DNA from 3 places in the Enterobacter cloacae complex sp. 394F7 genome. Region 2 is predicted to be linked to each of the others. Evidence: predicted binding sites of a transcription regulator. Region 2 holds the regulator's gene; each other region holds the start of a gene.
The links. The regulator PhoB, encoded in region 2, activates phosphate uptake and scavenging genes when phosphate is short. The targets are predictions, from matches to a motif close to CTGTCATAAAACTGNCNNAT.
Positions count from the first base shown of each region.

Region 1: the regulator PhoB is predicted to act here: its motif matches at 1,758-1,777, upstream of kdgR (DNA-binding transcriptional regulator KdgR).
Region 3: the regulator PhoB is predicted to act here: its motif matches at 1,697-1,716, upstream of uvrB (excinuclease ABC subunit UvrB).

Region 1 is NZ_JBXWCS010000002.1:288,464-291,746, forward strand. Features, by position in the region: gene AC2FAK_RS03830 (YebO family protein) at 1-190, opposite strand, end outside; gene mgrB (PhoP/PhoQ regulatory lipoprotein MgrB) at 265-408, opposite strand; gene AC2FAK_RS03840 (YobH family protein) at 568-807, shown strand; gene kdgR (DNA-binding transcriptional regulator KdgR) at 875-1,666, opposite strand; gene AC2FAK_RS03850 (MFS transporter) at 1,845-3,218, shown strand; gene htpX (protease HtpX) at 3,268-3,283, opposite strand, start outside.
Region 2 is NZ_JBXWCS010000003.1:314,945-318,227, forward strand. Features, by position in the region: gene phoR (phosphate regulon sensor histidine kinase PhoR) at 179-1,474, opposite strand; gene phoB (phosphate response regulator transcription factor PhoB) at 1,496-2,185, opposite strand; gene sbcD (exonuclease subunit SbcD) at 2,373-3,283, shown strand, end outside.
Region 3 is NZ_JBXWCS010000009.1:196,508-199,790, reverse strand. Features, by position in the region: gene uvrB (excinuclease ABC subunit UvrB) at 1-1,444, opposite strand, end outside; gene AC2FAK_RS15085 (ABC transporter ATP-binding protein) at 2,196-2,918, shown strand; gene bioD (dethiobiotin synthase) at 2,881-3,283, opposite strand, start outside.

The DNA of each region.
Region 1 (3,283 bases), on a different contig from region 2:
ACAGACGGCGTAACAGCGCATTCTGACGCTTTTGCTGATCGAGCAGCGCTTCCAGCAGTTCGATCTGCTCGTTCGTCCGGGAGCTCGCACGGTTCACGAAAAACCAGATGACAAGTCCCACCAGCAAAACAACGACAGAAACCATCAGGGATGCCATATTCAGCAGCCCTGAATTCAGTAACTCACCCATTTCACCACCTCAATAAAAACACGCATTTTACCACTGGCGCGAAGGAAGGAAATCACCTTAAGAAAAAATGCCTGTTACCACGGAATAAACTTATTGATTGCGCAAACGCCGCTAAAAAACTGTACATCCTGATCGCACATCACATTGATCGTCTGCGTCCACAACACCACGCATGCAATCAGCACGATAACCAGAATTACCCAGCGTATTTTTTTCACTCCACACTCCGTCTTAACACCTGTTGCATACAGGTTATCACGGTTATCTTAAACAAGGACTAACTGTAACGCCTGTAAGCCCTTTTCAGAATCATGCACTTGTTTCATAGAGTAAACCGTTTAGTCTTGAGGCATGACAACAAAGATAAAGAGGCAATGATGCATTTAATCATTCGAACAATTATTGCACTGGCCGTAGTATGGATTGGCCTTTTATTAACCGGATATGGCGTGCTTGTGGGGAGCACCGAAAACGCTGCTGGATTAGGTATCCAGTGTAAATACCTGACTGCCCAGGGAATGAGCACCGCCCAGTACCTGCATTCTGATAGCGGGATCATCGGGTTAACCAACTGCCCGGTCCTGCGTAAAACTTCCGTCGTCATTGATAACGGTTAATTACCCTTTTTTACGACCGATAAAAAACGCCGCAATGTCTGCGGCGTTTTTTCATGCTGAGAGGGGGTTAAAACGGATACGCGTTATAGCCCATCTGCTCAGAAATCTTACGCGCGGCGGTATGAAGAATAGCAACATACTCATGCAGACGCTCTTCTGAGAAGCGCAGCGTCGGGAAGGAGATACTCAAGCCCGCAATCACCACACCAAAGCGGTCAAATACCGGCACACCAATGCAGCGCAGCCCTTCTTCCTGCTCTTCGTTATCTTCGCCGTAGCCCTGCTCACGTACCTTATCAAGCACCGTCAGCAGTTCGTCCGTGCTGGTGATGGTACGCTGGGTACTGCGTTTGTACTCCACCCCATCCAGAATCTGCTTCACTTCTTCACGGTCACGCCAGGCCAGCAGAACTTTGCCGATAGCCGTGCTGTATAACGGATTGCGACGCCCAATGCGAGAGTACATGCGCAGGTTATACATTGAGTCAATTTTATGGATGTAAACAATGCTGTCTTCATCCAGAGCACCCAGGTGAATGGTTTCTTTGGTCAGACGAGAGAGCTCACGCATCTGGATATCTGCACTACGCACCAGGTCAACGTTTTGCAGCGCACGGGCACCTAATTCGAACAGTTTCAGCGTCAGAGAATATTTTTCAGACTCGCCTTCCTGCGCGACATACCCCAGTGACTTCATGGTTTGCAAAAAGCGATAAACGGTGCTTTTCGACATCATCACACGCTGCGACAATTCTGTAATACCAATTTCACGCTCTTCTCCGAGCGCCTGCAGGATGCCAAACACCTTCAGCACGGAAGAAACAGAATCGGGTTGTTTATCCAAATCTGCAATTGCCATTCATCACCTCATAGAGAGTGTTTTATAAAAATCAGAACCGGTTTTTATTATAAATTCCCGTCATGCCTGCTGCAATCAATCCGCGTTTACTTCGTTACAAATCTGCGACATAAAGCGGTTGTAACAGTGCTAAAATAGTTACCCTGAGAATAATTTCACACTGAGCTATTCATCCCACATGGAAAAAAAACTGTCCGATGGCCTGCCTTTACCCCAGCGGTATGGCGCTATCGCTACGATTATCATCGGTATTTCAATGGCCGTGCTCGACGGCGCGATTGCCAATGTTGCCCTGCCCACCATTGCCAGCGATCTGCATGCCTCACCCGCCAGCTCAATCTGGATTGTTAACGCTTATCAGATAGCGATCGTGATTTCACTGCTCTCGTTTTCGTTTCTGGGCGATATGTTTGGCTACCGGCGGGTGTATCAGTGCGGTCTGGCTGTGTTTACCTTAACCTCCCTGTTCTGCGCCCTCTCTGATTCACTGCATATGCTGACGCTGGCCCGCATTGCGCAGGGTTTTGGCGGCGCGGCGTTGATGAGCGTTAATACCGCGTTGATTCGCTTAATTTATCCTCAGCGCCATTTGGGGCGCGGAATGGGAATAAACTCCTTTATTGTGGCGGTATCCTCGGCCGCCGGGCCCACCATTGCGGCGGCTATACTGTCTGTCGCCTCATGGCAATGGCTGTTCGCCATCAATGTGCCGCTGGGTATGGTGGCCATTTTCTTTGCCTTGCGCTATCTGCCGGGGAACGGCCCCAAAAGCACCATGCCTCGTTTTGATATCGCCAGTGCGGTGATGAATGCGCTGACCTTTGGCCTGCTGATTACGGCTCTGAGCGGCTTTGCGCAGGGTCAATCACTCCTGCTGACCGTCGCAGAGGTTGCTGCTCTGCTGATCATTGGCTACTTCTTTGTTCGCCGCCAGCTCGCTTTGCCTGTGCCGTTACTGCCGGTGGATCTGCTGCGTATTCCACTTTTTTCGCTCTCAATATGCACCTCCATCTGTTCGTTCTGCGCCCAGATGCTCGCCCTCGTCTCTCTGCCCTTTTTCCTGCAGAGCGTAATAGGACGTTCGGAAGTAGAGACTGGACTGCTGCTGACCCCATGGCCGCTGGCAACGATGGTGATGGCACCGCTGGCAGGTTATCTCATAGAGCGCGTGCATGCCGGATTACTGGGCGCGCTGGGGCTGGCGGTCATGGCGGCGGGTCTGTTTGCGCTGGCGCTGCTTCCCTCGCAACCTACGGATCTGGATATTATCTGGCGTATGATCCTCTGCGGTGCCGGTTTTGGCCTGTTCCAGTCGCCGAACAACCACACCATTATCACCTCCGCACCGCGCCACCGCAGTGGAGGAGCCAGTGGCATGTTGGGTACCGCGCGCCTGCTGGGGCAAAGCACCGGTGCGGCGCTGGTCGCCCTGATGTTCAACCTCGCCGGGCAGTATGGTAATCACCTTGCACTCCTCACCGCAGGCGCACTTGCCACCCTTGCCGCGATCGTCAGCGGCCTGCGCGTCACACAGCCAAGCGTACAGGCATAAAAAAGCCGGGCGGAGTTACCTCCGCCCGGCTCAGACTGCATCTTCAGCGTTACTTCAGGTATTCC
Region 2 (3,283 bases):
AATATGCCAGCATGAAAATACCAACCAGAATAATTCGCTAATATCATGAAAAAGCCATGGCTAATCATGCGAACAAAAAAGCACCAGCCGTATAAAATTCATTCGCGTTTCGCTTTACTGCAAAGCAAACGGGCCAGCAATAACTGGCCCGTGGAAAGGTAAAATGACACACCCGCCGTCAGGCGATCTTTTTGGCAATTAATCGTTCCGGTATAACGAAACTGAAACGGGTTCCTTTGCCCAGCGTGCTTTGAATATCGAGGCGGCTTTCATGGTGATTCACCGCGTGCTTCACAATGGCCAGCCCCAGCCCGCTTCCCCCCGTTTGCCGGGAACGGGCTTTATCTACCCGGTAAAACCGCTCGGTCAGACGTGGAAGATGCTCAGGCGCAATGCCCGGCCCGTTATCCTCGACGCTAAACTCGGCCCCCGTTGGTGTCTGCTGCCAGCGCACCATAATATCCGTTCCTTCCGGGGTATGATTAACCGCGTTATAGACCAGATTAGAGATAGCACTCCGCAGTTCATCCTCGCTCCCGAGCACCTTCAGACTGTTATCGACGTCAAAGGTCAGATGATGTTTTTTATGGCTTAAGGTTTGCGCTTCGCGCTCCACTACCCGCAGCATCATCGGTACGTCGATAGTGTCATTTAAGGCAAGCGTCGGAGCCGCCTCAATCTTCGACAGCGTCAGCAGCTGTTTCACCAGCCCTTCCATACGGTGCGTCTGCTCGCGCATGGTATGCAGCGCCTTCTCACGCGGCGCACCTTCAAGCGTCTGCTCCTGCATCATCTCCAGATAGCCCTGCAGCACCGTCAGCGGCGTGCGCAGCTCGTGGCTCACGTTGGCGAAGAAGTTGCGTCGTGCCCCTTCCAGCTGGTGCATCTGGGTGACGTCACGCGCTACCATCAGCCATTGCCGATCGCTGTAGGGCATCACACGTATTTCAAGATGGCGGCCATTGTTGAGCTTCAGATTATGCGGACGCGTGAAATCACGTTTTTTCAGATACTGCGTAAACTCCGGATAACGCAAAAGGTTGAGGATGTTCTGGCCATTATCGTCCGGCCAGCGCAGGCCCAGCAGCTGTTGGGCGAGACCGTTACACCAGAAGATTGTCCCCTCTTCCGTGGTCAGAATCACCGCATCCGGCAGCGATTCCGCACCGCTGCGAAAGCGTTTAATCAGGCTTCCCAGCTCGCGACGGCGCTTTTTATTACGCATCTGCATCTGGTGCAGGCCGTAAAGCAGCGGCTCCCAGCTCCCGCTTCCCGGGGGAGGCGTCATACTTCTGTCAACCCACAACCACCAGGAGAGGCGCAGTAAGTTCCAGAAATGCCAGATCAGCAGCCCGGTCACAGACGCCAGCAGAAACCACGGCAGGTATCCAAGAAAGGCCCCCAAAATGAAGGCCGGAATACAACATAAGATCAGTTCAAAGACGAGCCTTTTCCATGACAGACGTTCCAGCACGCGTCACACTCCTGTCATTGTTCAGAAACGGGTAGAAAAACGATAACCCGTGCCGCGGACCGTCTGTACCATGCGATCGTGGCCGCTCAGTTCCAGCGCTTTACGCAGGCGGCGGATATGTACGTCAACCGTCCGGTCTTCGACATACACGTTAGTTCCCCAGACGTTATTCAGCAACTGTTCGCGGCTGTAAACACGCTCCGGGTGAGTCATAAAGAAATGCAGGAGTTTGAATTCGGTAGGCCCCATGTCGAGGGGATTTTCGCCCGTCATAACACGGTGCGAGGTAGGATCAAGGCTCAGGCCCTGCATTTCAATGACCTCTTCCACCGCCATCGGTGAAATACGGCGCATCACAGCTTTAATACGGGCAACCAGCTCTTTCGGTGAGAAGGGTTTAGTAATGTAATCATCCGCGCCGGTCTCAAGGCCGCGCACACGATCTTCCTCTTCACCGCGCGCGGTAAGCATGACAACGGGGATATCGCGGGTCATCGCTTCACGCTTGAGGTGTTTGATAAACTGCAGTCCGGAGCCGCCAGGCAACATCCAGTCAAGCAGGATCAGATCGGGCCAGGGTTCATTCAGCTGGTTCACCGCGCTGTCATAATCTTCCGCTTCAACCGGCTGGAAGCCATTTTGTTCGAGCACGAAGCACACCATTTCACGAATTGGAGCTTCATCTTCTACGACCAGAATACGTCTCGCCATACTTTGCCCTGTCTTATCTTATTTAAGTTACAAGTTTGTAATGCGGCGTCATTATGCGTCAGTTTTATGACAGATTTATGAAAAACAGTACCACGTAAAATGGCAAACTGTTGTTTTATTACAGCGGTTATTTTCCAGCTTCTGAAAGTTTATAATCCCCATTCCCTTTTTTTGCCACGGATTCGCTATGCGCATATTACACACCTCGGACTGGCATCTGGGTCAAAACTTTTACAGCAAAAGCCGGGCAGCGGAGCATGAAGCGTTCCTGAACTGGCTGCTGGACACGGCCCGATCGCACGAGGTGGACGCGATTATTGTTGCGGGTGACATTTTTGATACCGGTTCGCCGCCAAGCTATGCGCGTGAGCTCTACAACCGCTTCGTGGTAAATCTGCAACAAACCGGCTGTCATCTGGTGATTGTCGCCGGTAACCACGACTCCGTCGCAACGCTGAATGAATCCCGCGATATCCTGGCCTTCCTTAACACGACCGTGGTAGCCAGCGCCGGTCATGCGCCGCAGATCCTGAAAAAACGTGACGGTACACCGGGAGCGGTGCTGTGTCCGGTGCCCTTCCTGCGCCCACGCGATATCGTTCAGAGTCAGGCGGGGATGTCCGGCGGGGAAAAGCAGCAGCATCTGTTGCAGAGCATCACGGACTATTATCACCAGCAATATACGGATGCCTGCGCCCTGCGCGGCGAACAGGCCATTCCGGTGATTGCCACCGGGCATCTTACTACCGTCGGCGCCAGTAAAAGTGACGCGGTGCGTGACATCTATATTGGTACGCTGGACGCCTTCCCGGCGCAAAATTTCCCGCCAGCGGATTATATCGCGCTCGGGCATATTCACCGGGCGCAGGTCATCGGCGGCTGCGAGCACATTCGCTACTGCGGCTCGCCCATTGCGCTCAGTTTTGATGAGACCGGCAAAGCCAAATGTGTGCACCTGGTGAGCTTTAATGAGGGCAAACTCAGTGCCGTGGAGTCGCTGGAGGTCCCCGTCACCCAACCGCTGGCGGTGCTGAAGGGTGATCTGGCGGCGATTACCACTCAGCTGGAGCAGTGGCGCGGTGTCGAGCAAAATCCGCC
Region 3 (3,283 bases), on a different contig from region 2:
TATCGATATCCGAGTGCAGATAACGCACCTTCTCGCCGTGTTCTTCCAGATATTCGGTCAGGTCTTCCGCCATACGTTTGGTCAACGTGGTGACCAGCACGCGCTCGTTGATTGCCGAACGGGCGCGGATCTCGGAGAGCAGATCGTCCACCTGAGTCGCAACCGGACGGACTTCGATCACCGGATCCAGCAGCCCTGTCGGACGAACCACCTGGTCAACCACCTCATCGCCCGATTTCTCCAGCTCGTAGTTGCCCGGCGTCGCCGAAACGTAAATGGTTTGCGGTGCCAGCGCTTCAAACTCTTCAAACTTCATCGGACGGTTGTCCAGCGCCGACGGCAGGCGGAAGCCGTATTCCACCAGCGTCTCTTTACGCGCGCGGTCACCGCGATACATCCCGCCGATCTGCGGGATCGTGACGTGGGATTCGTCGATCACCAGTAACCCGTCCGCCGGAAGGTAGTCAAACAACGTCGGCGGCGGCTCGCCCGGCCCACGGCCAGAGAGGAAACGGGAGTAGTTTTCGATGCCGGAGCAGTAGCCCAGCTCGTTCATCATCTCCAGATCGAACTGGGTACGCTGGCTCAGGCGTTGCTCTTCCAGCAGCTTATTGTTCGCCAGCAACACCTTACGGCGTTCCGCCAGCTCCTCTTTGATCTCTTCCATCGCCTGCACAATACGCTCGCGTGGCGTTACGTAGTGCGTTTTCGGGTAGATGGTGTAACGCTGAATAACGGACTCGACGTGGCCGGTGAGCGGGTCGAACAGCGACAGGCGTTCCACCTCTTCGTCAAACAGCTCAACGCGCAGGGCAATGTCGTCCGATTCCGCCGGGAAGATGTCGATAACCTCGCCGCGTACGCGGAACGTACCGCGCTGGAACGCCTGGTCGTTACGGGTGTACTGCAACTCCGCCAGTCGGCGCAAAATCGCACGCTGATCGATGATCATCCCCTGCGTCAGGTGCAGCATCATCTTGAGGTAAAGATCCGGGTCGCCCAGACCGTAGATGGCAGACACCGACGCGACCACCACCACATCACGACGTTCCAGCAGCGCCTTCGTCGCCGAGAGACGCATCTGCTCAATGTGTTCGTTCACCGAGGCATCTTTCTCGATGAAGGTGTCAGAGCTCGGCACATAGGCTTCTGGCTGGTAGTAATCGTAATACGAGACGAAATACTCGACGGCATTCTCCGGGAAGAACTCTTTCATCTCGCCATACAGCTGCGCCGCCAGCGTTTTGTTGGGCGCCAGCACCATGGTGGGGCGTTGCAGATCCGCAATGACGTTGGCGATGGTGAAGGTTTTACCCGAACCGGTCACCCCCAGCAGCGTCTGGTGTGCCAGCCCATCTTCCAGCCCCTCTTCAAGACGACGGATCGCCTCAGGCTGGTCGCCAGAAGGACGGAAAGCAGAATTCAGTTTGAACGGTTTACTCATCGGCGACAACCTGGTGATGTAAAAAGCGGCAGGTGAGTAATTTTACTCGTTGTGGCCAGGAATGCCAGTAAAAAACACTGGATGTAAAACCAGTAGCGTGTCACGATATTTAGCATAGCACCCGAAGGATTAGCGTATTCCCGGTCAAAATTTCGACTGAGACGACATAAAACACCAGCCCTACCCGGTTATCCCCAGAACATTTTCATTTTTAACATTTGTCAAGCCAGGTAATGGTAGTTTTATGGCAACCGGTGACACTTTTATGACGGCAATTGATTTTATCTAACCAGTTAAATCTTAAAGGATATTTTCCAGAGCCGCGTTTCGCGTCAATTTGGGCGTAACCCGCGTCTTCTCTCGCTTATCGCGTGTTTTCTAACTCTAATGCACATGGTTATCCACAGGAATAGTGGATAACTGCGTCCAGCCCATACAGACTGCCGCTCAGCAAATTCCCGGTTTTTCCCACGAGGCGGTGACAAAAAATTTTTATCGCTAATTTTTGCCAATCAACCGTTGCGTTATACATAACCAACCAATGAGATCTTGCTCACAATTCAGCCATTTCAGTCCCTGCACCACCGCTAACAGTTCTGGCACTGAGACAGTGCAATCCGCTTATCGATCGGTCGTTTTGCGACGGCATTATCCTAAAAAAGTCTCTTTTTTAATCAGTTCAACGGTTCTGGCAGGAGATTTGCAGCTTCATTAACGAGCCTCACCCACATACATTTTTAAGGAGAGAAAGATGTTGAGTCTGCGTGCAGTCAATCAGTTTTACGGAAACCAACATACGCTATGGAATGTCGATTTGGATTTACCGCAGGGCTTATGCACAGGGGTGATTGGCCTGCCCGGCATGGGAAAAACCACCCTCATCAACTGCATCACCGGCGCGTTACCGGTGCAGAGCGGAACCATCGTCTGGCACGAAGCCGGTGCCCCACCCTGTGATTTACTGCGTCAGGCACCGGATCAACGCGCGCTGCCGGGGATTGGCTACGTGCCACAGGACCGACGGATTTTTTCGCAACTGACCATTGAGGAAAACTTGCACATCGCCATGCGGGCGACAGGGGCAACGGACACACGCGCAAAAAGCGATGTCTATGACCTGTTCCCGCAGCTGTGGGCGCTGCGACAGATTCGGGCGAACGGGCTCTCCCCGGACGATCAGTATCAGCTGGCGCTGGCTAACGCGCTGGTCAACCGACCGCGGGTATTGATTCTGGATGAGCCACTGCAGGGCGCAGGGTACAGCTTTGCTCAGAAGCTGGGCCATCTGCTGGCGAGGCTTAATCGTGAGCTGGGGATGACGGTGTTATTAGCCGAGCAGCAACTGTCGTTTATCCGCCGGGTAGTGGATCGCTTCTGTATGTTGTATCGCGGGCGTAACGTGGCCCAGGGCCACGTTACCGAGCTGGATGACGAGCTTATTGCCCACTGGATGTCGCGGGAAGCAAGGCACTGAGGTCGAGGTAATGTCCGGTGTCGGCGTGCTCAGCACCGTCCGCAAGCCATGGGATCTCCCCAAGGAACGGCGCAGGAAGCACTCGCCTGAGCGTGGCCAGATACTCCTGATGACGCTTACCGGGTGCGACCACGTCGTTGGCTATCCAGCCCGCCAGACGCAGCCCGGCCTGCTGAACGGCCTGTGCCGTTAACATGGCGTGGTTGATACAGCCGAGCTTCACCCCGACCACGAGGATCACCGGAAGCTGCTCGCGCTGGACCCAGTCCGCAAACGTCAGTTCGTCCGACAGCGGCGTAAACCAGCCCCCTGCGCCTTCCACCAGTACCCAGTTAGCCTGGCGTTCCAGTGCGCGCAGGCCGTCC